Paraneptunicella aestuarii: one gene and its partner. The protein of the gene in region 1 interacts with the protein of each later gene in a pairwise test. Links are inferred from orthologs where the notes say so. Each region holds a gene or a part of one and is shown on either strand. Other genes may lie near its edges. The genes, in order: leuS and ligA.

Region 1 (16,358 bases):
TTGTTGGGGGTATGAGCCCAATCTCAGAGTACGACCACAATTATCAGCAATAGTTCGCTAAGCCTTATTCTGCCGCCACGTACAACTTGTATGCGCTGTCATAGCCATTGGCTTTAAGTTCGGTTAGCAACTTGTTGGCTTCGTGATCATTTTCCAGTGGCCCCAATCTTAATCGGTAAATACCGTTTTCTGCCGGTACATGGGTGGGCACTTGATAAAGAGTGGTTAAGCCTTTGGCGAGAGCGTCTATTTTTTCCTGATCCTGTAATGCTGCCACTTGAATAAACACGGCTTGTTCTTTTTCTGTGATTGCTGGAGAAAGAATCGGTTGATTGCCTACAGTGATGAGCCCTTCTTCATCCACATGAACGACCTCCAGTTTCACATGTGCTGTTCCGGTTTTTAACATATCCAGTTTTCGGGCGGCGGCATAGGATAAGTCTATGAGTCGATGACCATGAAACGGGCCTCTGTCATTCACTCTTACAATGACTGAATTGTCGTTTTCGGTATTGGTCACTTTTACATAGGATGGAATGGGCAGCGTTTTGTGAGCTGCGCTCATTTCATACATGTCGTAGGTTTCGCCGTTGGCAGTAAGATGACCATGAAACTTTTGCCCGTACCAGGACGCTTCACCTTCTGCAACATAGCCTTTGCCTGTTTCTAAAGGATGATAGCGCCTTCCTAGCACTTCATAACTTCGGCTGTTGGCCTTGTTGTATTCTTCGTAAATTGGGACGGCATCTTCACTGGTGATATGGTGAGGAGTGCGGTCGGGAGCCGAGTCGTTGCGTTGTGAATAACGCCCTGTACTCATACAACCTGACAAAATAACTACACTACAGATCGCAACGACGGCTAGTTTCATGATTCATACTTCCGGCTTTTAATTTCCTGACTCAACTGGTACACCGCCATGGCATAAAGCGGGCTGTGATTATAGCGAGTGATAACGTAGAAATTATGCAATCCGAGCCAATACTCTTTGCCATTTTCCTGTTCAAATTCCAGCAATTTGGCATCGGCATCTGCTGGGACTTTATCCATATGAGGTGTGAACAAACGAACCCCTTTGCTTTGGATGTCTTGCCAGGAATGGTTGAACTTTAAGTCCTTGTTAATCAGGGAGGTGTATTGTTGACCATCAACCTGGGCTGGAAAGGCGACCGATTCACCCGTTTTCCAGCCGTGGCGTTTAAAATAGTTGGCAACGCTGCCTATGGCATCAACCGGGTTGTTGAGCAGGTCTCGAATACCATCACCATCGAAGTCGATAGCGTAATCGCGGTAGCTGGAAGAGATAAACTGCCCCCAACCCATGGCTCCGGCATAAGAGCCTTTTAATTCGGTAATATCCAGCTTTTCATCTCGGGTGAGTACAAAGAATTCTTCCAATTCTTTACGGAAGAACTTGGCGCGAGGAGGATGATAAAAGCCGAGCGTGTATAGGGCATCTAAAACCGAGTATTTGCCTTTGTATGTACCGTAAAAGGTTTCAACACCAATAATGGAAACAATGATTTCTGCCGGAATACCAAGTTCCTGTTCGGCTCTTTGTAATGTTTCCTGATGAGTATTCCAGAATTCCAGCCCTTTACTGATCCGTTTTTCTGTCAGGAAAATAGGATAATACTGATACCAAGGCTTGGCTTCCCAAGGGCGACTAATGGCTTCGAGAATACTGGGGTTAGGCTGGGCATCTTTAATATAGCTTTCGATATATTCAGGAGAAAACTGATGCTCTTGCACCATTTTCTGTACGAATTGATCGATTTTTTCTTTGATGTCGGGAGATGTTGCTGTGGCTGATTGGCTGCTCTTTTTTGCAGCATCAGCAATGTTACCAGCATCATCTGCGTACAGATTGAATGCTGTTACACCAAAACACAGCGCCATTCCCGCAATGGCTTTGCGTTTCAATAAACTTGTTTTGCGCATTTTATTCCACCATTCACTTTCGTATGTTACTAACTGTCGTCGAAGTGAGTGTTTTTATTATGGGTTTTTAATTTTGTAATTATAGCCTTGAGCTAACCTTAATTATTGATTCTTTTGTTGGTTTCTCAAGTTGATCCAGCACATAAAAAGGGATGTTACCTGCGTTTCTGCCTTTCGTTTTTATACCTATTATTCACGAGACATGAAACGTTTTTGCGTTGCGATCGCCATAAGAATGCCAAAACCTGTGAGTATTGTCACCATCGAGGTTCCACCATAACTCACAAGAGGCAGCGGTACGCCCACGACGGGAAGTATTCCAGAAACCATGCCCATGTTGACGAAGACATACACAAAAAAGGTGAGGGTGATGCTGCCAGCCAGCAGTTTACTGTAGGCTTCCTGCGCACGGATGGCGATGATCATGCCGCGTATCACGATGAAACCATATAAGGCCATTAGTGCGCTAACGCCAACAAAACCAAACTCTTCACTGAATACCGAGAAAATAAAATCAGTGTGGCGTTCCGGCAGGAATTCCAATTGTGATTGAGTACCTTGCAGCCAGCCTTTACCTTCCATGCCGCCAGAGCCGATGGCAATTTTGGATTGAATAATATGGTAACCCGAGCCCAGAGGATCGCTTTCCGGATTTAGAAAAGTGAGTACGCGCTGTTTTTGATAATCCTTCATTAAAAACATCCATAATATCGGCGCGAATATCAGCCCGGCAGCCGCGAGAAAGCTCATGAGTTTCCAACGCAAGCCTGCTAAAAAGATGGCAAATATCCCTGAACTGGCAATAAGCAACGACGTACCCAAGTCGGGCTGCTTGGCGATCAGCAAGGTTGGCGTGATTACGATAAGAAATGCAATGGCAACCTGGCTGGTACGTGGCGGCAGGTTAGCTCGGCTGATATACCAAGCCACCATCATGGGAACCGCAAGCTTCATGATTTCAGAGGGCTGAAAGCGGAAGAAGCCTAAATCCAGCCAGCGTTGGGCGCCTTTTCCCGATACGCCAATGGCAAGCACCGCTACCAACATGAGTACGCCGATAACATAGAAATAAATGGATAATCGTCGATAGGCTAACGGTGGGATTTGAGCAACCAGTACCATTGCCGAGAAGGCCACGCCTAAACGTACAACCTGTTTTTTCACTAAAACCAGATCCTGCCCGCCTGCTGAATAAATGGTAAACAGGCCAACCGCCATCAAGGTTAATAGTGCCAGCAATAAGGGCGCATCAAGATGGATCTTGGCAAGAAATGTGGTTTTGTTCGGATCGAGTTTATTCCGCACCATGTGAGTCTCTATCTTGCTGAGTATGATTGGCTAATGTGTCACTGTTTTCTGAATTAGGTTCTTCAGAGATAAGCGGAGGTAGATCTCTAAACTGATAATCCATAATTTTACGGGCAATAGGCGCAGCTTGTGAGCCACCGTGTCCGGCATTTTCCAGCGCGACAACTACCACGATTTCAGGGTTTTCATAAGGCGCATAGCCTACGTACATGGCGTTATCGCGCAAATGCTCTGCCAGCTTTTCGGCATCGTATTCTTCATCTTGCCCGATACTGATAACCTGAGCTGTACCAGTCTTGCCGGCTGATATGTAGTTGGCATCTTTAAATGCTTTCTTGGCAGTGCCGTGTTCGCGATTCACTACGCCGTACATGGCATCAAGAACAACATCCCAGTTTTCCGAGTTTTTGACTTCAAGCGGCTGCAATGATTTTGGCTCGGCCAATTGCACTTGTCCTTCGTAGTAAAAGCCTCGCAATAGCTGTGGAACGTAGCGCTCGCCACGATTTACCAGAGTCGCCACTGACACCGCTAGCTGAATTGGCGTGGCTGTCCAGTAGCCTTGCCCGATACCGACCGAGATAGTGTCGCCCATATACCAGGGCTGATTATATCGGGCACGCTTCCAGCCTCGTGATGGCATGTTGGCGTCGGATTCTTCGTACAGGTCGATACCGGAATATTCGCCAAAGCCAAAGGCATGCATTTCGTCACTGATGCTGTCGATACCCAGTTTGTACGATAAGTCATAAAAGAAGGTGTCGCAGGATTGTTCTATAGCACTGGTGACATCCATCCAGCCGTGTCCCCAGGGTTTCCAGTCGCGCCATTCATGTTCAACGTTTTTCAGCTTGTACTTGCCTCGGTCAAACATCTTGGTGTCTGGGCGAATCACATTTTCTTCCAACCCTAATAATGCCAAATGGGGTTTAATCGTTGAAGCGGGCGGGTATTGTCCCTGAGTCGCACGGTTAATGAGCGGGCGATCTTTGGAATTGAGAAGCTTGCTGTAACTTTTGCTGCTAATACCATGCACAAACAGGTTGGGGTCGTAGCTGGGGTTGCTATACAAAGCGAGAATGCCGCCATCTCTAGGGTCAAGAGCGATAATCGCCCCTCGTTTGTCTTCCAGAGCTCCTTGCGCCACTTTCTGTAACTTGATGTCAATATTCAGCGCGATGTCCTGACCGGGAGTGGGGGGCTCGAACTTCAAGGTACGAATAACGCGCCCTTTGTTGTTAACCTCTACTTCCTGATATCCCACTTTGCCGTGCAGCAATTGTTCGTGGAATTTTTCGATACCTTGCTTGCCGATATCATAGGTGGCGGCGTAGTTGGCTTCTTGCCCTGCTTCTTTCAGTTTGTTCAGGTCTTTTTTGTTGATTTTCGCCACATAACCCAGCATGTGGGTGAGTGTGTTGGCATAGGGGTAATAGCGCGTTAAGCGAGCATCTACCACGACGCCTGGGTAACGATGCTGGTTGGCTGAGACGAGCGCTACTTCTTCCTGTGTTAACTGGTTACGCAAGGTCACGGGTTTAAAGCGACGCTGGCGTCTAAATTCTTTATAGAAGTCGTCGATCTCGGATTGTTCGAGATTGAGCAGGGTTTTCAAATATTCCAGTGTTTCTTTGAGGTCATCGACCTGTTCTGGAATGATGCGAAGACTGAAAATAGGGCGGTTTTCTGCGAGTAAAACGCCATTTCTATCGTAGATTAAGCCTCTGTTTGGCGTGACCGGCAGTACCTTGATGCGGTTACCGTTAGAGCGAGTCTGGTAATCCTCGTAACTGGTGATTTGCAGGTAATAGAGGTTGCTCAATACCGCAAACATCATGAGTGCAACCACCATTAATGCAATGATAGAGCGACGGGCAAAGAGATTTGCTTCGGCGGTATGGTCTCGTATCGTTATGCGTTTTGGCGGCAAAAGATGAATTCCGGTTTACTTATTCCCTATGATAGGGGTGATTATTATTTAAAGACCATGCTCTATACAAGCTTTCAGCCAAGACAATTCTTACCAAGGGATGCGGCAGGGTCAAGGACGACAGTGACCATTTTTGTTCGGCAGCAGCAACGCATTCAGGTGAAAGCCCTTCTGGTCCGCCAACCATCAGGCTAACATTACGTCCATCGTGTTGCCAGCGTGTTAGCTGTTCAGCAAGCTGGTGAGTGTCCCAAGGCTTGCCGTTTACTTCCAGGGCGACGATGCGATTTCCTTGCGGAATCGCTTCTAAAATTTGCTGCCCTTCTTTTTGTAAGATTCTTTTAATGTCGGCGTTTTTTCCCCGTTTACCCGGCGTTATCTCCTTGAGTACCAGGCTGGTATCAGGGGGGAATCGGTTCGCGTATTCTAAAAAGCCTTGCGTTACCCAAGATGGCATTTTGTTGCCTACCGCAACAAGCTGTATTTGCATAGGTTATGTATCCTTGTTTAAAACCTGGCTGCGAGTAGGGCGGCTATGGATTGGTTTCAAAACCGTGCATTAGCCCCAAAGCTTTTCTAACTGGTAAAAGTCGCGGGTTTCATCTTGCATTACATGCACGACGATATCACCAAAATCAACCAGCACCCATTCACCTATGTCTTCGCCTTCAATGCTAAGAGGTGGGTTACCTGCCTGTTTGCTTTCTTGTACGACATTTTGTGCGATAGAGACGACATGGCGTTTTGAGTTGCCAGAACAAACCAACATGGTGTCGGTGACGGTGGATTTGCCTTTAACGTCAAGGTCTACGATGTCTCTGCCTTTTAGATCTTCAATTTTGTCGATGACAAATTGCTTTAATTCTTCGTGTTCCAATGGTTCTCCCCATAACTGGATAGGTATTGTCTGTATTTAGAGCTGGCTCTATGTTTAATGTTCAAGTTTGCAAAAATTTGCGATTAACCTGCTAAGTATAAATGATGCTGGCGAATGTAGGAAAGTATGTATGGAGGTAAAAGTTCATCTACAGGTAAGCCAACACGTAAATTTTCCCGGATCATGGTGGATGAAATGTCGATTTCATCAGTTTGAGCGTAAAACACATGACCATTTAACTTGTCATGTAAATCCTGGGGTTTAGCCGTTTCACGCTGTTGCAGAAAATCTGCAATATCAGTTTGCTGTTCTTGATGATAGCCGGGACGACAACACACTACTAAATGACAATAGTCGAGAATATCTTGCCAGCGATGCCATTGATGAAAGCTGGTTAAGGAATCCATGCCAATAAAAAAGCAGATTGGGCTATTGGGATTTTCGCTGCGCATTTCTTCCAGAGTATCAATAGTATAGCTAGCTTTATGGCGGCGTAGCTCTCGGTCATCTGCGCTGAAAATAGTCACATGTTCACTGACCAGTTTCACCATTGCCAGACGATCGCTGGGCTTGGTGTTGGGCTGATTCTTATGTGGTGGAATATGACAAGGCATAAGTTTGACTTGTTCAATACCAACTTGTTGCGCCGCCTGTTGCACCGGGAATATATGGGCATAATGAATAGGATCGAATGTACCGCCATAAATACCAATAACGGGCTGCATTGTCGCTAACTCCGGGTGAGCAGACATAGTGCTAACTGAAATCCATGGGCAGATTAGAGAGTTGCATCGGCATGAACATCAGGCATAAATGGCACAATTCAACGTAAGGGCGCGTAATTTGTGACTGCTTTAGTCCCATATCCAGTTGTTGTAGTTTGTGCTGTAGTTCATCCAGCTGAGGCTTGCCGAGTCGATTCAGGGCATTCATGTAGAGGCTTTTACGATTCTGCCAAATGCGCAGTTGTGCCCAGAGTTTATCCAGGGGCTGACGTTGCGATTGTGCAAACTGTAAGGTGGATAGCGTTTGCCATTCCCGCACCAAAGCCCACAGGACGATATTGGGTTCAATACCTTCTGATTCCAAGCGGTTAAGCAATTTCACGGCTTTTGACGCGTCACCAGCCAGCAGTACATCGGCTAGCTGAAATACGTTAAATCGGGATTGCTCAACCAGAATTTTCTCTATCTGTTTAATGTCAATATTGCCGTCGGGGTAGAGCAGAGCCAGCTTTTGCAGTTCTTGTTTGGCGGCGAGCAGATTACCTTCAAAGTAATCAATAAAGAAGTTCACTACGGCGGGATTGGTTTGTAACGACAGTTGCCGCATTTCATCCATTATCCAGCTTCTTAAGCGGTCGCCTTCCAAGGGATAACAAGGGATGTAAATGCCTTGCTGATCTAGCTGTTTGAACCATTTACTGTTCGTGACTTCTTTACCTATTTTGGCTCCATGAATGAGAACCATGACGTCAGGGTTGTCTTGTGCTGCCAAGTCCAGCAGGGTTTTGCTGCCTTCTGTTCCGGGCTTTCCGGTGGGTATTTCCAGTTCAATATATTGACGAGAAGAGAACAGTGACATGTTTTGACTGGCTTCAATCAGCGAATACCATTCAAACTGAGTGTCGGCAACCAGCGATTGGCGCTCGTCAAAACCTTGTTGCTTTGCTTGAGCTCGAACTTGTTCGATGGCATCCAGCTTTTGCTGTGGCTCATCGCCAAACACCATAATAAAACGCGGTAGCGCATTTTGTAGTGTTTGGGCAAGACGATTGGGGTAAACCTGCATGTTCTTTAGTGATTACCGTTTAGTGATTGCTGTTTGGTGAGTATCAGACTGCAAACTGAGCGTGCGGATAATACGGTTAGCCGCTTGTTGTCTCAGTTCGTCCAGAATCAAATCCAACTCGCGTGACTTAGCGAGTACCTGATCCGGGTCGTCCTGATATTCACGAGACAATACAAATTCATACTCGATAGATTCTGGTTTTGCATTTTCTTGCTTAGAACCTTTGATGTATTGGTATTTCACCTGATACAACAATTCGTATTCTGCCACCTGACCACTGGGAAACAACGACAATAATTTGCGCTCCAGCTTTTCGCGTTGCAGATAGAGCGTGGCGTTTTTCTCGTTGAACTGTTCACGTGCTTCGATCACTTCCACATCCAGAAACTTCAGGCGTTGAGCGAGAGTTTTCTGCAATTGCGAATGGCGCTCTGTACTGGTGAGCTGGATATGGCTGACACTTTTGGCAAGCTGATAATCGTTGCGCAATTTAAAGCCGCAGCCATGCAGCAAGCTGGTAATAAGCAAGGTGCTTACTACCAGTTTTAAGGTTGAAAAACGGCGCATGGCTGTCGTTTTCATTATGAGTCCTGATCCTGCGTTGGAATTAGTTCGCAACGATATTTAGCAGCTTGCCCGGTACGTAAATAACTTTGCGAACGGTGTTACCCTCAACAAATGCCTTCACGTTTTCTTCCTGCATAGCTAATGTTTGAACATCGTCTTGCTTGGCGTCGGCAGCTACTGTCATTTTAGCGCGTACTTTGCCGTTCACCTGAACGACAATCAGTTTTTCGTCTTCAACCAATGCGCTTTCATCCAGTTCAGGCCAGCCAGCTTCAACGTTCTCTTCCTGCTGTAATATTTCCCACAAGGCATGGCTTGCATGAGGCGTAATCGGGTTAAGCATACGCACCATTGCGACCAAGGCTTCACGTACCAATGCGCGTTGTTGAGCCGTTTCCTGAGGCGCTTTTTGTACCTTGTTCAATAACTCCATAATCGCAGCAATGGCGGTATTGAAGGTTTGACGGCGACCCATGTCATCAGTGACTTTAGCAATGGTTTTGTGAATGTCACGACGCAAGGCTTTGTCATCAGCAGATAAATTTGCAACGTTTAATGCTTCAATGTCACCTGCTTCCATATGCTCTTGTACGGTTCTCCACAAGCGGCGAAGGAAGCGATTTGAGCCTTCTACGCCCGAATCAATCCATTCCAGCGTTTGCTCTGGTGGCGCGGTGAACATGGTGAATAAGCGAATAGTATCGGCGCCGTATTGCTCAATAACTTCTTGTGGGTCGATACCATTGTTCTTGGACTTTGACATCTTGGTCATGCCGCCATGAATAACCGGTTGGCCATCACTGCGTAAGACTGCGTTGATGATACGGCCTTTGTCATCGCGATGGATGTCAACTTCCGTTGGGTTAAACCAGGTTTTCGCCCCTTTCTCGTCTTCACGGTAATAGCTGTCGGCTAACACCATACCTTGGCACAACAAGCGTTTGAACGGTTCATCAGAGCTAACCAGGCCCTCGTCACGTAATAGTTTGTGGAAGAAGCGAGCGTACAATAAGTGCAAGATAGCGTGTTCGATACCACCGATATATTGATCAACTGGCAACCAGTAATTAGCTTGCGTTGGATCCAGCATGGCATCGGGGTTTCCAGCAGAACAGTAACGGGCATAGTACCAGGACGACTCCATAAAGGTGTCGAAGGTGTCGGTTTCGCGCTCAGCAGGTTGACCGTTATAGGTGGTTTTGCGCCACTCTGGATCGGCTTTAATCGGCGATATCACCCCGTCCATTTCCACATCTTCTGGCAATACCACTGGCAGTTGATCGGCTGGAACCGGCACAGACTCACCATTTTCCAGATTCAACATCGGAATAGGCGCGCCCCAATAACGTTGACGGGAGACACCCCAATCGCGCAGGCGATAATTGACGGTACGTTTACCTTTGCCTTCGGCTGACAATTTGTCGGAAATGGCGTTAAATGCGTCTTGCGAAGTCAGGCCGTCAAACTCACCAGAGTTAACCAGAATGCCTTTTTCAGTGTAGGCCGCTTTGCTCAGGTCGCACTCGTCTTCATCGTTAACGGGTTTGATAACCTGCTTGATGTCCAAACCGTATTTAGTGGCGAATTCCCAGTCACGTTCGTCGTGCCCTGGAACGGCCATAACGGCACCGGAACCGTAATCCATCAATACGAAGTTAGCTGTCCATACAGGCACTTCTTCGCCGGTGATAGGGTGGATGGCGAATAAGCCTGTCGCGCAGCCTTTTTTCTCCATGGTTGCCATATCGGCTTCGGCAACCTTGGTGTTTTTGCATTCGTCGATGAAGGCGGCAAGTTCCGGGTTGGTTTCTGCTGCTTTCAATGCCAAAGGATGTTGTGCTGCAAGTGCTACGTAAGTCACGCCCATCAAGGTGTCTGGACGAGTGGTGTAAACGTCGAACGCTTCGTTCTGGCCTTTAACCTGAAACGTTAACTCTACACCTTCTGAACGACCAATCCAGTTGCGCTGCATGGTTTTAACCTGATCAGGCCAATCTGGAAGTTGCTCTAAATCATCCAGCAACTCTTGCGCGTAGTCAGTGATCTTGATAAACCACTGTGGAATTTCTTTTTGCTCAACCAAGGCACCAGAACGCCAGCCGCGACCATCAATAACCTGCTCATTGGCCAATACGGTTTGGTCAATAGGATCCCAGTTCACGGTTGCATTCTTTTTGTATACCAGTTTCTTTTCGTATAGACGGGTGAAGAACCATTGTTCCCAGCGATAGTAGTCTTGCTGGCAGGTCGCTGCCTCACGATCCCAGTCGTAGCCAAAACCCAAAGATTTTAGCTGGGTTTTCATGTATTCGATGTTGGAGTAAGTCCATTTGGCGGGAGCTGTTTTATTTTGAATGGCGGCGTTTTCTGCTGGCAATCCGAACGCATCCCAACCCATAGGTTGCATGACGTTTTTGCCTTGCATGCGTTGAAAACGACTAACGACATCACCAATGGTGTAGTTACGAACGTGCCCCATGTGCAGCTTGCCACTGGGGTAAGGAAACATGGAGAGACAGTAAAATTTTTCTTTATTTGGATCTTCCGTTACGTTGTGGGCTTTATCTTGCTCCCACTTCTGCTGGTACTTTTTTTCTATTTCTCGTGGTGAATATTCTACTGCCATTAAAGGTTCCGTTCTTGAATACTGGTTTGCACTTGCGTTTGACGCCATGCTTTGGGTTACACGGGACGGTCTTTTTATGCCGCATTATGACCGTTTCGCAAGTGGCAAAAATCGGGTTAATTTCAAAGCGCCATAGAATACCGCAGGCGGCAGGTTTATCACAATAGCCAAGGGAAATTTGTGGGGACGTTCCTAATTGAAATTGAACCCCCTGCACTTACAGAATCTTCAATGCTGAAGTTGTAAAATGTGAGTGAATTTGAGCAGAGTACTATTGGTCTTAGAGATCAAGCTTAGAGCAACATCCAAAGGGCAGGATCCCCTACCGTATAGGCTCTATTTTCGATGTTTTCTAGATTACATGCCTCTCTTAACCATTGTAGTTCAAAAAGCCTGTTCATATATCTGTGCTTGGAAATGATATCTTCAATTACTTGTAGAGTATCTTGAAGTTCATTTCTTACTTCCTTCGATGGTGTGTGGATTAATAATTGTCTCAAATACTCAGCATGTAAAATTTGTAGTTGGCAGTAAAATAAAGGGTAGTGATCCTTGATATTGAATAATAGATTGGTCAGCTTCTTGCCTAGGTTTTTTGAAGGAGGGGTATTTTCAACCAACGATTTATACAGATTGAAGCGTAAGAATCCTATATCGTAGGTCATTTTATAAAATGGAGAAATTGAAAATAAAGTTGCATCTATAATGTCATTCAGAATGTTCTCAATTTTTTTGAGTATTGTTTTTCTTTTTGAAATTCTACTGCTTTTTTCTTTGGTCGCCTCTGTTTCATAAAGCATTCCAGAGCAAAGTAGAACATTTAAATGGATATATTCTGGGATCAATAGTGTCTTGACTAAATATGAATTGGAACTTTGACCCTTCAATGTTTCATTGTACGTGTTTATATGTTCCTTTAGCTTATTAGATATAGTACTTAGTCGGGATTCTAATTCTCTCCATTTATCCTCAAATTTTTTGTCAACTAAAATTAACGGGTGTTGAAGAATTTTAATCCTTAACATAGAGGAATATCTTTCAATCATAGCAGACATCGGAAAATCCCTGTTAATAAATTTCTCTAAGCTGTTCTCTGAATAGATGAAGTCGTTTTTGTTATCGTTTATTATCTCCAAACTCTCCTTATGGTTTCCAAGAGCCGTATAGGTTCTTAGTAAAAATGCATCTAACTTCATACTGATGTTCTGTTCTTTTTGAGATGGAAAATCTTGAGATTTAAGATGTAATGCGAAGTCTCTTGCTATATCAAGTTGTCCCATTAATATTCTTACTGCTAGTGTTAGCAGCGAAATATTAATAGAAATATTTGGGCCACCAATAAAGCTCTCGAAGGACGACAAGCCACTATTTTCACTTGGCGATTTGGCGGAAATTTTAATTAGATTTTCTACAGACTGAAGTTGGAATAATAGAGAAAAGAAAATTTCCACATGTCCCACCTGAACGGCTGAAAAAAGTAAATTTTGCAGAAATTTTGTCGTAATTTCTTTGTTTGATTTTTGAAAAGCCTTGAGAACGCTTGGAGGTAATACTGAATATGTGTTTGATTCCCTGGAATGTGTAATTTGAATGTTTCCACCAGACTTTAATTGAAAAAAACGCTTTAGCAATGAGTACCTTATTTTATTTCCATTGAACAGGACTCTTGTGGATGCATAAGTTTCTCTTAGGTCGAGACACCAATGAATAATAATGTAACTGTAGGTAATAATTTTGTGGTTCCAATCATCAAGTGTCTGTGAATCATTATCCATTTTTCCAGCACAGAGATCGGCAACCATATTGTTGAATATTTCTCCTTCATCATGCTCGTGATTGGTTTCGCTGTATACATTTCCACTTACGTCATCTTTTGTAAATGGTTCGGCGGCGTGAAGAAGGCAATCCACTATTTGGCTAATTCTAAGAATTTGATCAGATCTTGGTGTGAAGTCACAAGTGCGCATTTTATCGGTTGCGGCAAGTAATATATCCAGTCCTTTTTTTTGTTCTTTGCTTGTTTTTTCGTCTTCTCTCGGTGTGTTTTTTAAGTGATCTGAAAGTAGAGAATACAAACCTAAATTTTTGTCATCATATATGGATATTAAGGATGCATTTTCTTCGTCATCTATATAAGAGTTTAACAAGGTTCTGAACGAGAGTTTCGCCAATGAAAACCTAATTCTTGGTATAAAGTTATTAGATAAATGAAAAGTTTCTATTCCTTCTTGGGAGTTCATTTCCTGAATAAATGTTTGGGAGTATATTTCCTTAATAGACGGATCTTTGAATTGATAACAAGGCTCATTTGTTCCTGCACGATCTTCTTGTTCGACAAGTACTGTTAGCAGCAAGTTGTTTAATGTGTTTGCGCTAAGAGGTTTATTTCCTGAGTTGTTTAATTCACTTAACTCTGACATTACATGTTTAGCTGATTCTTTTTTTATTCCGTCCATTGTAACGCAGCATAGGAAAAGAAATAACATAGCGGACAGATTTGGCCTTGGTTTGGCTTCATTGTTCTCGTAATACTCATCCCAGTTGACAGTTGACAGAAATATCCATTCATAAATGACGGTTTCAAATTTACCATTAATTATTAAGTCGATATATCTTTTGCTATTATCCTCAATATACTTTCTATAACCGAGGGCTATGACCATTTCCTCAATTTGGCTTAATAGCCTGAGCTGTCGGATATTAATCATATATGATGGGATTTTTGATAAGATTTGGGGAGTTAAGTGATAACTCTGGTTTCGCTTGGCTTCTTCAAAAAGCGTAATGGATGGTGCGTGGACATTTATTATTTCTGATTTTATGGGGAGTGTATGTATGAATTTTTCTGGAGATTCTTTTGAGGTAAGTAACATTTGAATCTTATCTTTATTTCTTATTGATAACTCATGTATTAACTCTATTAAATAAGTCCATTCTTTTCCGCTAACTGAGTGTGAGATTGATAGATCCGTTCTTGATAAGTCCAGTTTCGTTTCAAATCCGTAAAGTATTAAGATGTATCTTTTATGCACAAATAAATCCATTAAATCAGAAAATAAATTTGATGGATGCAGTTTGTTAATTTTTCGTTTCTCTTCTGTGGTGTACACCTTTTGAGTGTTCTCAGTTCCATCTCTTCTTGATTGCAATTCTTCTCTTATGCAAAAAAGAACCTCTGAAATTTGAGCATAAAACGTAAGATCTAGTGAAATAAAACTTACGTCATTGTTTTTTCGTTCAAATACTTCCCTCTGCCATTGTTTTATTATTTCTCTTTTTTGAGTGCTTGGGCTTCCATAGATAGTGCATATAGGAGAGTTGTTTTCAATTATGTGAAGTGTCAATTCTTGTCTAATTCTTCTGGATGCATTTTCTCTATTTGTAAAAGCTATGATTGAATTTTGAGAAAACATGTCCTCATGTATATTGAGCTGCATGAAAGGGATAGGGTGACTGTCTCGTTCGTTCTTTTCTTGATCCGACATGGATCCTATCAGTTCTTCTATTTCAGTCTGCTTTTGATCGAAATATGTATCTATTGGCGGAGAAAGGTCTTTTTCCTTCGCGTGCTCTGATACAAACTCAATTATCAGTTGTTTGATTTCTGTCGGTATCACTTGTCCTTGACCCTTAGATATCTGGCTTGCGGGTATTTCTGAGTTCTCCCCTTTTCCTCTTAGCCAGGAATTTAGAGTTGATAACTTAAGGTTGTAGTACTCAAGTAATACTCTGAGTTTAAAGCCGAAAGTAAATGACATGTCTGCATCTGCTTCGTATAAACCATTTTCCGAAGGTTTACTGTGACGGAACTTATACTGGTTTTTAGGTAAAAGCCCACGATCATACTTTTTTATTTGGGAAATACTTTTATTCAGATTATGAGACATGTTTTATAAGATCTAGATTTTGAGTTGAATTTTAAATTAATTGGTGTGTAGAATAGCCCGCAATTTTTGCGATGGAAATAAAAACATCCAAAAATAGGGGTTAAAAGTTATTTGTTGATAGGGTATGGGGGCGTTTTCGCTCGAGTGTGAAGGAAATTTCTGTGTAACTTAACAAGCGGTCAATATCTGTTGATTTAATTTATTGAAAAATAACAAGAAAAAATGCTTTCCCGCTTGGTTTGTAGTGTGGCTTGATCTTTGCATGGTAATTATCGGTAACATAACAAAAAAATATTATTAGGATAACTTATTTAGGTTATTCTATATTTCAGTTACGGTAAGAGGTATCCCAATTTTGTGGTTGAAGCAGATTCAGCTCATTTGGCTCGAACAAACTACGTGGTTTACGTGTCACAACGTAGATTACTCTGAGTATAGGGCGTTTAGAGGGGATATCTTGGTAACTGAACTTAAATTTGAACTACTTTTACTTGTTACTGGATCGTACGTATCTGATCCCGGTCGAGAAGTAGTGGGAGATTGGTATGCCAAATAGAAAGCGTAATCCTAAAAAAGCATTGGAAATAGGAGTTCAATATTTTTCAACGGAAAGGAGTGAGTTTAGTTTGCGTAATGAGACATGGCAGGAACCGTCAGATGCAGATATCGAGTTGTGTATAAGTAATTACTCCAAGCTTGTTTCGCAGCGTTTAAAAAAAACGGAACATAGCTAAAAGGAAATAAAAAATTCCATAAATTGATTTACGCTTTGAGTTTGTTGTCAGATATGTGTGCGCTTATGGAGAATTAATTATGTGAATAATAGGGTTTGAAGGTTATTGATGAATATTTCGTCCGTAGATTTTGAAGAGCTTAGTAGCATCGAAGAATTTGTTAAGTTTTGGATGAAAAAGGTCTGTAAGCACATCCACTTGCGAGGTTTGATTGAATCTGGAGTGTTTCCTTTTTATGGTGAAATTACTGGGCTTGTATGGTCTGATGACAGATTATGTGATTTAGAAGAGTGGTTCGGATATGGAAATATTGACGTTTATGGATTAGAAGTGAAAAGATGCTTGCTTATGTTGGTGACTGAAGTTCTTCTAAAAAAATTTAAGCATAGGTCGACTTCTGGTTTTAGTGTGGGCAGCGATGGGAAATACTTAGGTGATGTGGAAGAGATTATTGGCCCTCCGAACTATCTGGTCGAGACTGTTCCTTGCGGTGGTCAAGGGTGGTTTAGTTTAAACATTCGTTTTGTTAGTACTGGGAAGATGAAACCAAGATATGCATGTGTCGGGCTACAGCTTTTGGCTTATTGTGACGATGGGGAAAAGAAGACAGGAATAGAGTTTTCACTTTAGTCAGTTTATCTTGTTCTTTTTCACTTGAATGTATTCTGTCTGTTTATTTTTCTTTTTTTATCTCAGT
Region 2 (16,242 bases), 800 kb from region 1 along the record:
TAATTCGTGTTGCTCTGGAAGATATATCAATTTTCCCTTGCAGACAGGACACGCAATAACTTCTAGTAATTTCTTATCAAAGGACATAATTTCCCCGGTTAATGTTTTGACTCGCTACTTACGCTCGCTTGGCTATCAGCAAGAACCTGTATTTGAGTGCTGTAACTTTTCTTTTAATTTTTGCAAAAAAGAGCTTGGCAATTGCGCTTCTACGGGCAAGTACCACCAATTAGGCTGTGCAAATTCGGCACATTTTACCGCGTCTTTTTCCGTCATCAATACGGGCGTTTTTCCGGCCGGTAAATCGCCCTCTTGATATTGGTAATGATCCGGGAAGGCCATAGGCACTTCTACTTGTATTTGATGTTGCTGTAACAAATCAAAAAAGCGCTGAGGATTACCAATACCCGCAGCGGCAATAACACCACTTTTTATTTGGCTTAAAGGCATTGTTTGCTTAGGCTCACACAGGTTGGTGAGTTCACCGGGAACCAATGCCATTGGCACTTCATTTCCTGACGTTTCACCACCATTCACCACCACAAAATCAACAGTCTCCAATCGCCACAAACCTTCTCTTAGTGGTCCCATCGGCAAAAGAAAACCATTACCATGACGCCTTACGCCATCTACTACGGCAATTTCAATATCTCGTTGCAGCGCGTAATGTTGCAAACCGTCATCACAGATCACTACATCACATTGGCACTGTTCTACAAGATAAGCCGCTCCCCTTGCTCTTATCGGATCGATGACTATCGGACAAGATAATCGTTCTGAAATAAATGCAGGTTCATCCCCTACGAGTGAAGGATTTGCAGGACGATTCAACTCAAAAGGAAACTGAGATGTTGACAGTTTGCCGCCATAACCTCGGCTGACGACTCCGGGTTTAACCCCCTGTTCACTCAACCAACGACATAAGGCAATCACCAAAGGCGTTTTGCCATTACCGCCAACACTGATATTGCCCACCACAATAACTGGAGCAGAAATAGCAGTTGATGAAAAAATACCGCGCTTAAACAGGTAACGCCGAATGGCAGAAAGAGCGCCAAACAACAGAGTAAAAGGCCATAACAACCATACCCACCAGGATGATTTGTACCATGCTTGTTCCAAGGCACTCATAGACAATTACGCCTTGTTTTCTTTATTAGTCACAGAGGTATCAATCACTGGAGTCTCTATCTCGGGAATATCAATAACCCGGCTATCACTGGCACTATTTTCACCAAACTGTAAGGCATGTAATTGGGCATACACACCATGCTGTTGTAATAAAGACTGATGATCGCCCTGCTCGACGATTTTCCCTTGCTCCATGACAATAATATTGTCGGCATTTTCAATGGTCGATAAGCGGTGTGCCACGACAATACTGGTACGAGAGCTTTGCAACGTTTCCAATGCTTCCTGAATATAACGCTCAGACTCTGTATCCAATGCCGAAGTTGCTTCATCCAGAATAAGAATTGGCGCATCACGTAAAATGGCACGCGCAATGGCAATACGCTGGCGTTGCCCGCCTGACAGCATTAAACCATTTTCCCCGATTACTGTGTCGATTCCATCTGGCAATTGTTTCACAAACTCCATCACATGAGCCGATTGAGCTGCGCGAAGAATATCATCACGCGAGACTTTACCTTCCATACCGTAAGCAATGTTATTGGCAATAGAATCGTTAAACAGAATGACATGCTGTGATACGACAGCAAATTGATTGCGCAATGAGCGAAGTGCGATCTCATCAATAGGAAGGCCATCAATGAGTATTTTGCCTTCTTGAGCCAAATAGAACCGGGTTAACAAACTCGAAATGGTTGATTTACCACTGCCCGATTTGCCCACCAAGGCCAAACTCTTTCCGGGTTGTAAGCTAAAGGAAATATCGCTCAGAGCTTTTTGCTCCTTACCAGGGTAAGAAAACGAAACCTGTTTAAACTCAATATTGCCATTACAGCGCAGCAGTTGTGTTTGTCCTGAGTCTTGTTCGTTATCCTGATCTAACACTTCAAAAATGCTTTCACAGGCCGCCATTCCGCGCTGAAACTCACTATTAACGGTAGTGAGCTGTTTTAATGGTTTAAGTAGCATGGTCATGCTAACAACGATGGAAGTAAACACGCCCGCTGTAAGTTGCTCTACCATACCCGGCATACTGGAGATATAAAGTACAGCAGCAAGCGCAACAGACGCAATCACCTGAATACTGGATACGCTCAAAATGCGCGCCACAATCAATTTCATATTTTGCTGACGGTTGTTGTTGTTCTTAGCCTCAAAACGCTTATTTTCCAAGTCTTGACCATCAAACATCAACACCACTTTATGACCTTTCAGCATTTGTTCTACAGAAGTCGTCAGGTTTCCCATGGCCTTTTGAATGTTATTACTGACGACTCTAAATCGTTTGCTCACAACAGAAACAATAATGGCAACCACAGGCCCAATTAATAAAAACACCAGACTTAGTTGCCAGGATTCATAAAACATCAAACCGAGCAACCCAATCACTAATGCGCCTTCTCTGACCAAGGTTAACAAAGCTTTACCTGCGGCGTTCGATACTTGCTCAGTATCGTAAATCACCTTGGAGATTAAGATCCCGGTTGAATTCTGGTCGTGAAAGGAAACGGGCAGATGCAAATACTTGCTGAACAACTGCTGCCTCATGCGCATCACCACCATGTTACCTATCCAGGACAAGGTGTAAGTTCCCATAAAATTGAAAATGCCTCTCAGGATGAAAATAGGCACAACAAAGACAGCGGCCAAACGCAGATAATCATAATCACCATTAACCAAACTGCGGTCTATCACAGGCTGTAATTGCGAAATGAAGAACACATCAATGAGAGAATATCCAATCATTCCAACTAATGCGGCAAAGAAAGCCAGTTTGTAATCTCGAAGATAAACGCTAAAGCGCTTGAATACGGAAACGGCTGATTGATGAGTTGACATTAATATTATTGATTCTATACAAAAAGTTAAGCGGCCTGTCGCGGAGGCTTATAATACCCTATTGTAGCGGGCTAATGTAATACCTGTGTAATCCTGAGTAGAATCTATTACATTCTCGCCCCAAGCTCAGGAATGTTGTTATACCAGAACTTCCGTATATCTTGGCGAACCGTTTTTATTTCAAGTCTGTTTTCAGATGCTAACCCGGTTGGGTTAAAACGAAATCGAACCATTCCGCTGTCTGCAGTGTTAAATAACTTAGCGCCATGCTCCTCATACCGCGCTACAACATCTTGATGCGGCATTTTCCAACGGTTCATAAAACCACTGCTAAACACCACATAATCAGGTGCAACCGCTGCAATGAAATTTTCAGAAGAGGATGAACGGCTGCCATGATGAGGAGCAATCAAAACATCAGCTTTGAGTAATTCAGGTTCATCGCGATAAAGTCGTAACAAAGCCAGTTCAACGTCCTTTTCAATATCGCCGGTTAACATAACCGAACTCATACCATCACTGATCTTGAGCACGCAGGATTGGTTATTATCAGAGAGCTCAGCCAACTCATATGTACCAAGCAATTCCTGCAATAATTCAGGCTTTGGCGGCCATAACGGAATGATGGTTAAACCTTGCCAGAACCAGTTTTTCCCCACCTGACAGCGCTGATTATCGGGCGTGATTAACTGTTCGATTGCAATAGACTGACGTAATTTAGAATAACTGCCACTGTGATCCATATCCCAATGGCTAATCACAAGCTGCTCTACTTTGGGGATGCCCTTACCTTTGAGCATAGGTAATATCGCTGCGTCAGCCATATTAAAGCCACCGGGATAAGCAGCACCAGTATCATACAACAGAGTAGCCTTGTTGCGGGTTATCATCACAGACAATCCCTGCCCAACATCCAATACCGACAACTCCCATTCGTTTTGATTAACACGCCCAAAACTCATTAACGGAATCAATAACAATCCTATCCAGAATTTGGAAAACGGCAGCTTGGGCAGCAATAACATCAAACTGGCAAGTAATAATAAAAACCAGACAATCGTTGGAAATGACGGAATAGATGCCGATAAAAACACGTTCTGCTCAGCCCCCAGGCTCAGTTCAGAATTTGACACAAGATATAAACCGGAAACCAACCATTGAGCCAAATAATCAGCGATAAGAAATAATGTTTCTGTTAGTTCTTGTAGCCAAGGCTCATCAGATAACATCAATACTTGTAACGATTCAAACAGCACCGCAAGCAAACTCACAGGGAGAAGTAAAAACGAGACATAAGGCACTGCCAGCAAATTCACAACAGGCGCCGAGATACTCAGAGTATTCATTTGCCAGGCGACAATCGGCAGCATAAAAAGGGCAAGCATCGCTTGCATACGCAAGGTAAAAATGAAGATTGTCTTACTACGCGTTAAAACACCATAAATACCAGATTCCTCATAAGATTTACTGACCGGCCAACGCCAAAATAGGAAACACAAAGTAAACATGGCGGAAAAACTGAGCCATAAACTCAACGAATATAGGCTTAAGGGAAAAATAACAATACAGATTGCCAAACAAGCCAATACTTTACGTATTAACGACCAATGAAGCCGAAAACAAAGCAGAGTAAAAATAACCAACAACATTAGCCACGCTCGAATCGTTGGTAATGCCATTCCGGATAAATAGGCATACCCTAGAGAACCCACGAGGCAAGCAACAAGGCAAAACACATGATAGTTAATTTGGTATTGAGCAATAAACCGTTGCAAAGGCCAGGCACACAGGCTCAATAAGATATAGAGAAAACCTGCGACCAACCCCAGATGCAAACCAGACACCGCGATCAAATGAGCCGTTCCTGTGTTTTGCAGAACCGTCCAATCCTCTGGCTCTAAACCTCCTCGATAACCCAAAGTCAACGCCAATAGCCATCGCCCATGAGGTAATTGATAAGATTGAATTCGATTCAATAATCCCTGCCGTAAACTGTTGCCATGTTCCAGAAGTGCATTGCCGCTGTCTTTACGTACATACCCCGTCGCCTTAATGTTGTTTGCAAACAGCCATTGTTGATACAGGAACCCATGTTCATTGGCTAACCCATGAGGCGGTTTTAACTTCACGGAGAAACGAACCCTATCCCCTTGTTGCACCTGCCATTCGGGTTGATACCATGACAAACGGATATCCAAGCCACCTATTCCGACCTTTTCATTGTTCAAAGAATGTACATTTAAGGTAAATCGAGACTGTTTTGTATGGTCAACGAGCGATGAAACCTCACCTTCAAGTGTGACAGTTTGTTGATAATATTGTTTAGGGAGTTGCCAATAGCCCTGCCAATGGCCTACACTCGCCGTCCAGATTACTCCCAAAGTAAAACTGAACAGGATCTTGAGCGCGCTGGAATATTTAGCCATGGCAGCGGTCAAACCAGGCAGTAAGACAATCAGTAATGCTATCAGTAGTAACGAAGCCAGGAATCCGAGGGAGGGAAGTTCTTCCCACAGTAGTGAAGATGAGCTGCCGATAATAAAGGCGAGAATCACACGATTCTTATTACTACTTATCCTGGTATTATTTGCCCTGGTATGACTTTCCATAGTATTGCTTGCGTCCTGCAAAATTGAATCTGTATTAATCCAGTATACATAAATGCTGCTTCAATATAGATCGGAATTCTTTAAAGATTGCCGAAAAATTAGCGTCGAACATTATGCCAAAGAAAATGATTAAACGGTTCTTACCGGACCATCAAAAGATTAAGGAACAAAAGGCACTGTCTATGTTCGGGACGCTGCTACATGACGCGAATCTTTGGCACCTTAATCGTAAATCAGCAAGTGGCGCATTTGGCATTGGGTTATTCTTTGCATTTTGGCCAGTTCCCTTTCAAATGTGGCTAGCTGCAGCGGTCGCCATCCCATTACGAGTTAATCTTCCTCTATCTGTCGCTACCGTCTGGATCACCAATCCATTTACCATGCCTCCCATTTTTTATGGCGCTTATATGGTAGGTGTGGCCATTTTAGGTGAAACCCCATCAAAGTTTGAATTCCAACTGAGTTGGGAATGGCTGATACAAAGCGCAGAAACTATTGGGCCTGCATTTTTAGTAGGCTGTGGAGTCTGCGCGGTATTTTTTGGTCTGGTGGGTTATTTTGGGCTGGATTTACTATGGCGAGTATCAGTTAAAAAAGCCTGGAAAAAACGTCAGGATAGACAAAAAAAGTAACACTATCAGTCACCGCACAGTGACCGCATAGTCACGCCGGTAACAGTTAGTTAACAAAAAGTTAGTGCGTTATTGCTCAATGTGCTTTATTCTCGCGGTCAATATTTTTTCTAAAGCATTTGAAGTAGTAAGCAGCACGTTCCATGAAAACCAAAATCGTTGCATTGATTCTAATTGCAGCACTGTTCATTGTAGTTCCTCGTCAACTTCTCGGATTCTCCATTTGGCACTTAGGTTCAGCACTTGATGTAGCGGCGGCGTTAGGCGCAAAACTCGCTTGTTCAGGGAAATACCTCTCCAACTTTTCAGATGAACAGATTCGCTCAGATTTACTTTCCTATTCCCCCGTTAATCAATATCTCGACATTCAATACCAACCCGATGCTCAACGTGTTGTTACCGATATGCTTGGACTTGCCAGCTATTCTGCGACCTACCGAGAGGCAACCGGATGTTCTCTGGATATTGGTGACACATCAGCTCTCGATTCTATTGTTGCCATTCCTATTCCATCTGAAGCTCGACCTTGGCCAAAGGGTTATCAAGTCAACACCATTGATTCAGACAAACAACAAAAACTGGATAAACTGCTTGAGCAAGACAATAAGGCAGGTTTGCAAACCCGAGCATTAGTGTTGGTGCAGAATGGTGAAATAAAAGCCGAGTCTTACGCACCGGGGTTGGACTATCAGTCAAAACTACTTGGTTGGTCGATGGGCAAAAGCCTGACATCTATCATGCTGGGAAGAATGGAGCATATGGAACTGGCTGACACTACCAAAAGAGCTCTTTTTCCAGAATGGGAAGACGATCACCGCAGTCAAATATCATTAGAACATCTGTTAAGAATGTCTTCCGGACTAAAGTTTGATGAAACCTATGCCCCCGGAAGTGATTCAACACGAATGTTATTCCTTGCTCATAGTGCATCAGATGTCGCTTTAACAGGAACACCAGAGTATCAGCCAGGCACCCACTTTTCCTATTCATCAGGCACAACCAACATCTTGAGCCGTTGGATGTATGAACATCTGGGTGGAACGCCACAAGCTTCCTATAACTTTCTGCAGCAAGAGATCTTATCCAAACTCAACATGGCACATTCCACCTTTGAAACAGACCCTAGCGGGGTTTATGTAGGCAGTTCCTACATTTACGCTTCGGCACGCGACTGGGCGAGATTAGGTCTTTTAATGCTGAATAAGGGTGAATTCCAGGGAGAACAGCTACTCTCTGAGGATTGGGTTAATAAGGCTTCGATGCAAAACCCTTCTGACAACTACCCGGCATATGGCTATCAGTTTTGGCTCAACCAGAACGCAGATGCCCTGGAATATTCCAAGCTGCCAAAGGATGCTTACTTTATGTTGGGAAATAGAAAGCAGGCAGTCATGATTGTGCCTTCACTAAATAGTGTTGTAGTTCGCCTGGGATGGACTTCTGGTGAGTATCCAATGAATGAGAATTTCGCACATATACTAAATTTCGGAACCAAGAGTTCCAATTAAGTTTATCGATACATTTTAGGTCTGGGTATTTATTTAAGCACCTAAACAAACAAATTAACCTTAACCAAGCTTTAAATTGAACGTAAAGTATAATTAAATATACCAAATGGTTGATTATTTAATTTTGAATAACTTTATATATTTGAGAAAAACACAAGCCAATTAAATAAATTTTAGAATACATATTAAGGAAAGTTATAAAATATAGAGATTGCGATTATGAAATGTGCTCACAAATAAAACAAGTTTCGCTTTCACTCCGTTGATTTACATCAACACCAAAACAACTAATTATGTTAACTCGACATAAGAGCAACATTTAAGATTAAATCTTTCCATAATAGAAAAAATCCAATAAGGCTCAAAGGTTATTCAAATAGTTTTTAAAACCGGCATTATCAGCGCTTATTTATATCGTCAAGAAAGAGAAAAAATAATGAACATAGATGCATCAAGTCACTATCCATGTACGCCAGACAAGCTATTCCAACACATCAGAATGACTAAAGCGCTGAATTATGTATCACATCCCCTGCTTAAATTTAAGCCTAAAACACCAAAGCAATTACCAGAAATTTGGCAAGAAGAAACTTATTGGGTTTCTATGTATTTATTTGGTTTCATTCCCATTGGAGAGCAAGCAATTGTAATTACATATCCAGAAAAAGGAGAGGATGAAAAATATGCAATTCGCGACAATGGATTTAGCTCTTCAGTAAAAAGATGGGATCACACCCTTACTATCACACCAACAGATAATGGCTGCTTATATCACGATCACATGGAGCTGGAAGCTGGAATACTTACTCCTATTATAGGAGCCTTTGCTAATTACTTTTATAAACACAGACAACGTCAGATTAAAAAATTAGTAGAAAATAATTTTGACTTTTCACTTTCAAATAGTTGACTCCACTTATCAAAGGTATATAATTTACCCAGTTTGAAGTTCTTACGTTATTTATGTACATCAAGTTGTGCAGTAGTACCTTGTCATTTTCATAAGTAGTAGAACCTCTTCAGCTCCGTCGCCGATTTGAAGTTTAAACGGCTTGTTTGAAAAACCTGAAAGATAGGAATATTTATGTCTGAAGCAACTGGCACGGTTAAGTGGTTTAACAACTCCAAAGGTTTTGGCTTTATCCAACAAGAAAGTGGTCCTGACGTTTTTGCTCATCACACAGCAATCGAAGGCACTGGATTTAAATCGCTGCAAGAAGGCCAAAAAGTTACATTCACATTGATCGAAGGTGACAAGGGTCTGCAAGCTAGAGATATCAAAAAGCTATAGGCCTCTATTTTAGATATTAAAAAGGGTTATCTACGCCCTTTTTAATATCTTACTCCCTGATTCCTCTTCATTCGAATAAAAACGATTTACTCCTTTCTCTAAAGCTCTCAATTATTCTCTTGTATAGAAATTTTAAGTGCGAATTTTGCAGTCGCTTCCCTGCGTCTGAAGATCTATAGAGATGTATTTATATGGTACGAATTTTTCTAAACCTTATTCATGCTCAGAAAATAGCGCCAACATTTGCTCTTCGGTCATCACTTCAACGCCAAGCTCTTGCGCTTTAGTCAATTTAGAGCCCGCCTTTTCCCCCGCAACCAGATAATCAGTATTAGCGGAAACACTGCCGGCAACTTTAGCGCCCAAATCTTGCAATCGCGCTTTGGCATCATTGCGTCCCATGCTGGATAAAGTTCCGGTAATCACAAAGGTTTTGCCTATTAGAGGTTGCTCATCCTGAGACTTTTTCTCGATTTGGGGCCAATGTACACCGGCATCTTGCAATTGCTGTATAACTTCGCGGTTTCTCGCTTCACCAAAGAAATGTACAACATGCTGTGCAACGACTTCACCGACATCATCAACTTCTTGAAGTGCAGCAATATCAGCTTGCAATAGAGCTTCCAGAGTCAAAAAATGATTAGCCAGGTTTGCAGCGGTTGCTTCACCCACTTCACGTATTCCTAAAGAATAAATGAATTTGGCTAAGGTCGTTTTCTTAGCTGCGTCCAACGCTTTATCAATATTAGCAGCCGATTTTTCGCCCATACGCTCCAAAGCAGCGACCTGAGCAATATCCAGTTTGAACAGATCTGCCGGGGTTTCAATCCACCCCAAATCCACAAATTGCTCAATAAGTTTGTCACCCAAACCATCGACATCTAACGCTTTTCGGGACACAAAGTGCTTTATGGCTTCCTTACGTTGCGCTTTACAGACTAAACCTCCTGTACAGCGCGCCACAGCCTGATCTTCAGTGCGCTCAATATGGGAATCACATACAGGGCAATGTTCAGGGAAAACAATATCTTGAGCATCATCGGGGCGCTTTTCCAAGACAACAGAAACCACTTGCGGGATCACATCCCCTGCTCTGCGAATAATGACGGTATCGCCTTTCTTCACACCTAAACGTTCTATCTCATCCTGATTATGCAAAGTGGCATTGGAAACCGTAACACCACCAACAAATACAGGTTCTAATCGCGCAACCGGAGTAATTGCACCGGTACGTCCAACCTGAAAATCAACGTCCAGCAATGTCGTCATTTCTTCCTGTGCCGGGAATTTCTGGGCAATAGCCCAACGCGGAGCTCGAGCAACAAATCCAAGTTCTTCCTGAATGGCGAGGTCGTTCACCTTAAACACGACACCATCAATTTCATAGCCAAGTTCAGGACGCTTATTACCCAATTCCCGATAATAATCGAGGCATTCTTCAACACCGCTTGCCTGACGGATCTCTTTTGAAACAGGTAATCCCCATTCTCTTAACTGCTGCAAACGATCATAATGTGTATCGGCCAGTTCTTCTTTTTCACCTTCCACCAAGCCCATGGAATAAGCGTTAAACATAAGCGGACGTTTTGCAGTAATGCGCGAATCTAATTGACGCAAGCTTCCGGCGGCAGCATTGCGAGGGTTTACAAAGATTTTCTTTCCTTGCACAGCCTGTTCCTGATTCAGCTTTTCAAAGCCCGCCAGAGGCATAAACACTTCGCCACGCACTTCAACGCGTTGAGGGTATTGTTCACCACGAAGTCTAGGGGGAATATTCTTGATAGTACGCACGTTTTGCGTGATATCTTCACCGACAGTGCCATCACCACGCGTAGCACCACGAACCAATTTGCCATCTTCATATAACAAACTAACAGCAAGCCCGTCTAATTTAGGTTCACAACAATAAGTCAGAGTGATTGAGCGTTTTAATCGATCCAACATGCGCTTTTCAAAAGCACGCATTTCATCTTCACTAAAGGCGTTATCGAGGGACAACATGGGAACTTCATGAGTTACCTGCTGAAATTCAGGCAATGGCGCCCCACCCACTTTTTGTGACGGTGAATCAGAAGTTAATAATTCTGGATTCGATTTTTCCAGCTCGACCAGTTCCCGCATTAAGCGATCATATTCAGCATCCGTCACAGTTGGATTATCCAAAACGTAATACTGATAGTTGTAGTCTTCCAGCGTTGATTTCAATTCGTTAATACGACTGGCTGGTTCAGAATCATGGCTATTTGAAAATAAATCTTCTTGTTCTTGCATATAAAACAGAGCCCGGCTCATCACCAGGCTTTCAATTAAGTTTCCAGTTAGGTTTCAAATTAACTTTCGATAAAGTTAAACGACAAATTTGCCCAGCAGCTTTTGAACAAATTTTGATTAGAAGCAATTAAGCGCGATGAATCATCCGCTTACGTTCAAATTCTCTAATTTTTTCAACGTACTGACGCAAACTTTGCTTAGTCAACAAACTGCGGCGACCATCTAAAATTTGAGCCCCAAATTCATCTGCCAGTTTACGAGCAGCGTTATGCATCATATTAAAAACCTGTTGCGGATCGCCTTCAATCGGCAAAATCATAAACAGAGACACACCTTGGGTTTTAAAGGTTTCCATTTCGTCCAGATTAAATGTACCCGGCTTAAACATATTAGCCAGGCTGAATAATTTAGGCCCCTTGCCATTACTGGCAGCATGGCGATGAAAGACATCCTGATCACCAAACTTAAATCCCAGGGTCAACAATGCTGGCAACAAAGAAGCTCCAGATATCTCTTTGCCTTCGGGCACTTTTACATTAAGCACCAACACTTCCTGTTGCATGGGCTCAGCGCTTTCGGCCGAAGCAGACTCGTCAACATCAACTTGCTGGTCATCAAAATCCATACGGATCTGATCTTCGCTCAATCGAGGCTCAACTCGTCTGGTAGAAGGTTTTACTTCTTTCTTATCTCCACCATTCACCAATTGCTTGGCACGCTCAGCCAAAGACAACTTACTTTTAACTGGTTCACTATTTTTTGCCGTTGCTGCGGGAGACTTTGTGTCCGATTTCAAAAGAGAACGGGGGGGTTCAGGATAAGCATCAAGAGATTCGTCTTTAGCCGACGAAGCAGAAGATGGCTTTTGCGATTGCTCTTTGTATGAATCTTCCTGGTATTCTTCGTCATCTTCTATGGCAGAAATGTCTTTTCTAACAGAAAAGGATTTGGGCTCCACCGTATTTCTGGCAACAGTTCGCACCTGACCAATACCGTCTTCGTCAAATGCAGACGAATTAGCGCCGGTACTTGTTGTACCCATATCATCGTCGTAATCAGCATTGACTCTAAATGCGTTACTATCAGAAGAAAAATCAATGGATTCGTTTATAGAATCACTTAGAAGAGGATCATCATCGGCAATACCGACCACATCATCGTAATCACTGCTATTCCCGTTGAGTTCCGGCTCTTTTCTCAGATTAGGATTGTTAGCTTCTTTTTTCGCGTCTTTACTAGCGGCATTTTTCCGAATTGTCCATAAACCATGTACCAAAATGCCTAATATTGAAAATACGCCTAAAACGATAATGGCAAGTCGCAAATCTTCCATCAATAAACAAACCTTTATTTATGCGTTAACGATAGCAACGGCTTCTTCCACATCAACAGCCACAATCCTCGATACTCCGGGTTCGGCCATAGTAACTCCTGTTAAATGCAGTGCCATTTCCATCGCTATTTTATTATGAGTTATGTATATAAATTGCACGCTTTTGGACATTTCAGACACCAACTTACAAAAACGTCCCACGTTAGCGTCATCCAAAGGAGCATCCACTTCATCCAGCAAACAAAAAGGTGCAGGATTAAGGCGAAAAATTGCAAAAACCAATGATAAAGCGGTCAGGGCTTTTTCGCCACCGGAAAGCAAATGAATTGTACTATTTTTCTTGCCCGGTGGTCTCGCCATAATTGTCACGCCAGTATCCAGAAGATCATCATCCGTCAGTTCCAGATAAGCCGCACCGCCACCAAAGACTTTCGGGAAAAGTTGTTTCAAATCATTATTCACTTGATCAAAGGTGTCTCTAAAGCGAGCCCTGGTTTCCCGATCAATCTTGCGAATGGCATTTTCCAGTGTTTCCAACGCCGCAACCAAATCATCGTTTTGAGTATCGAGATGCTGCTTTCTCTCCGCCTGAATCTCGTATTCTTCCACAGCGGCCAGATTTACTGCGCCTAATCGAGATAACGAAGCAGTGGTTTTCTCCAGTGTGTCTTGCCAGAGCTTTTCATCGGCATCCTCAGGCAATTGCTCTAACAAAGGTTTAAGCGGTTGATTCATTTCTTGTAGCTGTTCAACAACAGCATTGGCTCTCACCCTATAACCTTCACATTCCAACCTGGTACTTTGCTGAACTTCTCGCGCCTTCTCAATTCTGGATTGAACACCTTGTCGCCCTTTTTCAATATCGGATAACAAGCCTTCAACTTCAGCCAATTCATCACTGACTTTTTCCTGTAACTGCTGGGCTTCGCTACGTTCATTAAGCAAAATTTCCAAACGCTCAGCCTGCTCTTCCATCGGCATTGCCATTTCATGCAATTCATCTTCAAGATGGCGCAGCTTTTCCTGCATGTTATTGATTTGAGCCTGAGTGCGCAGTTCATTATCTTTAGCAGTTAGCAGCTGATTTTGATGCGATTGAACATTCAGTTCCAAACGGTGGCTTTCATTTTGATACTGAGCCACTTGCACCCGATTTTGTTCAATAGATTGCTGCATTTGCTGACGTAACTGTTCTATGCCGTCATAATCACCATCAAGTTCACTCAGTTGCTCTTCCAACATAGCAACCTGTTCATTGAGCTCTTCTTGTTGCTCTTGCTCTTCAAGCAACTGTTCCTTATAAGAAGCCAAATCACTCAATAATTTGTTCTTATGTTGTTGCTGTCGCTCCACTTGTTGCTGTAAAAATTGTTGCTGTTTCTGAAGTTGTTGTAATGAAGCTTCAAAAGATTGGCGTTTTTCCTGAGCTTTTTCGCGCTCAACCTGTAATTTATCGACTTTTTGCTGCGCAACCTCTTCCCTGTCGAGCAATTCCGAGTATTTAGTCTCACATTGCTCGATCTGTTCTTCGATATGGTTCATTTCAGCCAAACGTTCCAGAGCTCCACTATGCTCCGCATCAACGCCGGAAATAGACCAATCAACACCAACCCAAAACCCATCCCGGGTTATACAAGTTTCACCATTGACGAGCTGCGCTTGCTGGCGTATGGCCGCTTGTTCATCTTCAGCAATAGCAATATGCGTTAACCATTCAGGAACCTGCTCGGCTCGACATTTTGTGGCAAGTGTATTTTCAGGCTTATGACGAATTAATGAACCAGCGAAAAACAACCTGAGTCCATTTACATGCATCTGCTCAGGACGTTCAGTAACCACTAGTGCGCTATGCCATTGTTGTAAAGCGGTCTCAAAAGCCACTTCCCACCCGGGTTCAACATTCAAATATTCCCAGATGGATTGCGTTTCACAATGGTTGTTAGCAAGCCAATGGGCAACCGCACCACTGTGCTCGCTTTCTTTGGCATGTAAATTTTCCAAGCCTTGCAAAGTAGCTCTTAATTGCTGTAATTCTCGAAAGCATTCAGTCTGCACTAACTGCGCCTGCTGAAACTCCTGTTTTGCCTCAACAAAATACTGTTCCGCGCTCTGAGCGTCTTCCTTAGCCTGTTGATATTCCTCTTGAATGAACGCTAATTCTTCCAAAGTGTTCTGTAATTCTGTGACGGCACTGGAATCTTGCAGTCCATCAGCTTCATCCTGTAATTCAGAAATACGCTGTTCGGTACGCAATTGCATTTGCAGACCAGATTGTATCTGGCTATAAGTGCTCTGAATTTGCTGTTTGATATTGTTAAATTGCAACTCTTGCTGACGCCACAAGGATTGCTTTTCCTGAAACTCTTCTTCTTTTACAGACAGCGCTTCTTCCGCTTGTAACAACTGTTCGGTTATTAATTCTCTTTGCGGCTCAGATTCATCCAGAATAGCTTGAAGCTCTTCAACCCGAGCTTGTAATGCGCCAATTTGCTCTTCGTTCTCAATAATCGCTTCGTTTAAGCTTCTAACTTCTTGCTGTATTTGGTTTGTTCGTTGTTTTGAATGGATTTGGTTTTGTTCTATACGGGTGATTTCTGTCGCCAAAGTGAAGTTTCTCTGCTGCACATCAGCAAGCTGTTGCTTTAGAGTAGCTTGAGCATCGTGATATCGGGTAATACTGGATTCGTCACCACGTTGTTCAGCAATAAACTGCTGAATTTCATTCTCCTGTCTCTCAATTTGAGTTTCCAGCTCAGTGATAGACGCCGTGTGCTTTAACCAACGAATGGCAGCCAATTCACCTTTAAACTTTCGTTCTGTGGCTTTTAATTCTTTATAACGTCGCGCAGCAGCAGCCTGACGTTGCAATTTATCAAGCTGTTGTCCCAATTCCATACGCACATCTTCCAGGCGTTCCAGATTTTCCCGGGTATGCTTGATGCGGTTTTCCGTCTCTCTACGACGTTCCTTATATTTCGAAATGCCCGCAGCTTCTTCAATAAAGACTCTTAATTCCTGCGGCTTGGATTCAATCAGGCGAGAGATCATGCCCTGTTCAATAATGGCATAACTGCGAGGGCCTAATCCGGTTCCCAAAAACAAATCGGTGACATCGCGGCGGCGGCACTTGGCATTATTGAGATAGTAAAAAGATTGCGCTTCGCGGGTAACAACTCGTTTGACTGACAACTCATTGTAACCAGCAAATTCGCCTTGAATTCTGCCGCTACTATTATCGAAGACCAGCTCAACACTGCATTGGGATACAGGCTTACGTACAGAAGAACCGTTAAAAATAACGTCAGTCATTGCGTCGCCACGCAAATTTTTAGCAGAACTCTCTCCCAACACCCAACGCACAGCATCAATAACATTCGATTTGCCACAGCCATTCGGCCCGACAATCGCGGTCATATCATCTGGAAAAGGAATATTGGTAGGATCAACGAAGGATTTAAACCCCGCTAATCGTATTTTTTTCAATCGCATGGCGTTGCTATGCTAAGCCTATTATTATCTTGAATGAATGTACCGTATTGCCTATCAGACAAGTTTCGCCTGTTATTGCAACAAAATGTTGAAAGCCTAGCCGATACATTACTAGCGCACACCGCACTTTATCAAATCT

The links.
Region 2: the proteins of leuS (region 1) and ligA interact in binary tests that used the Escherichia coli proteins (3 or more experiments, as listed by UniProt). The link is inferred for Paraneptunicella aestuarii from one-to-one orthologs.

The regions. Positions count from the first base shown.
Region 1 is NZ_CP074570.1:1,447,893-1,464,250, forward strand. What follows is about bases 8,248-11,348. They hold leuS (leucine--tRNA ligase), read right to left. Parts: upstream 11,041-11,348; coding sequence 8,455-11,040; downstream 8,248-8,454. Other genes in these bases: KIH87_RS06180 (LPS-assembly lipoprotein LptE), read right to left, coding at 8,248-8,429; KIH87_RS06190 (hypothetical protein), read right to left, coding at 11,334-11,348. In the rest of the region: KIH87_RS06140 (septal ring lytic transglycosylase RlpA family protein), read right to left, coding at 65-871; mltB (lytic murein transglycosylase B), read right to left, coding at 868-1,941; rod shape-determining protein RodA, read right to left, coding at 2,131-3,249; mrdA (penicillin-binding protein 2), read right to left, coding at 3,236-5,179; 23S rRNA (pseudouridine(1915)-N(3))-methyltransferase RlmH, read right to left, coding at 5,199-5,669; rsfS (ribosome silencing factor), read right to left, coding at 5,739-6,056; nadD (nicotinate-nucleotide adenylyltransferase), read right to left, coding at 6,140-6,808; holA (DNA polymerase III subunit delta), read right to left, coding at 6,813-7,847; more of KIH87_RS06180, read right to left, coding at 7,860-8,247; more of KIH87_RS06190, read right to left, coding at 11,349-14,927; KIH87_RS06195 (hypothetical protein), read left to right, coding at 15,473-15,661; KIH87_RS06200 (hypothetical protein), read left to right, coding at 15,770-16,291.
Region 2 is NZ_CP074570.1:2,247,114-2,263,355, reverse strand. What follows is about bases 8,753-11,737. They hold ligA (NAD-dependent DNA ligase LigA), read right to left. Parts: upstream 11,282-11,737; coding sequence 9,224-11,281; downstream 8,753-9,223. Other genes in these bases: zipA (cell division protein ZipA), read right to left, coding at 11,409-11,737; KIH87_RS09315 (cold-shock protein), read left to right, coding at 8,804-9,010. Also shown: KIH87_RS09350 (Trm112 family protein), read right to left, coding at 1-87; lpxK (tetraacyldisaccharide 4'-kinase), read right to left, coding at 136-1,131; lipid A export permease/ATP-binding protein MsbA, read right to left, coding at 1,138-2,970; KIH87_RS09335 (DNA internalization-related competence protein ComEC/Rec2), read right to left, coding at 3,078-5,579; KIH87_RS09330 (DUF2062 domain-containing protein), read left to right, coding at 5,693-6,211; KIH87_RS09325 (serine hydrolase domain-containing protein), read left to right, coding at 6,355-7,719; KIH87_RS09320 (hypothetical protein), read left to right, coding at 8,156-8,629; more of zipA, read right to left, coding at 11,738-12,614; chromosome segregation protein SMC, read right to left, coding at 12,633-16,103. UniProt on the Escherichia coli protein: DNA ligase that catalyzes the formation of phosphodiester linkages between 5'-phosphoryl and 3'-hydroxyl groups in double-stranded DNA using NAD as a coenzyme and as the energy source for the reaction.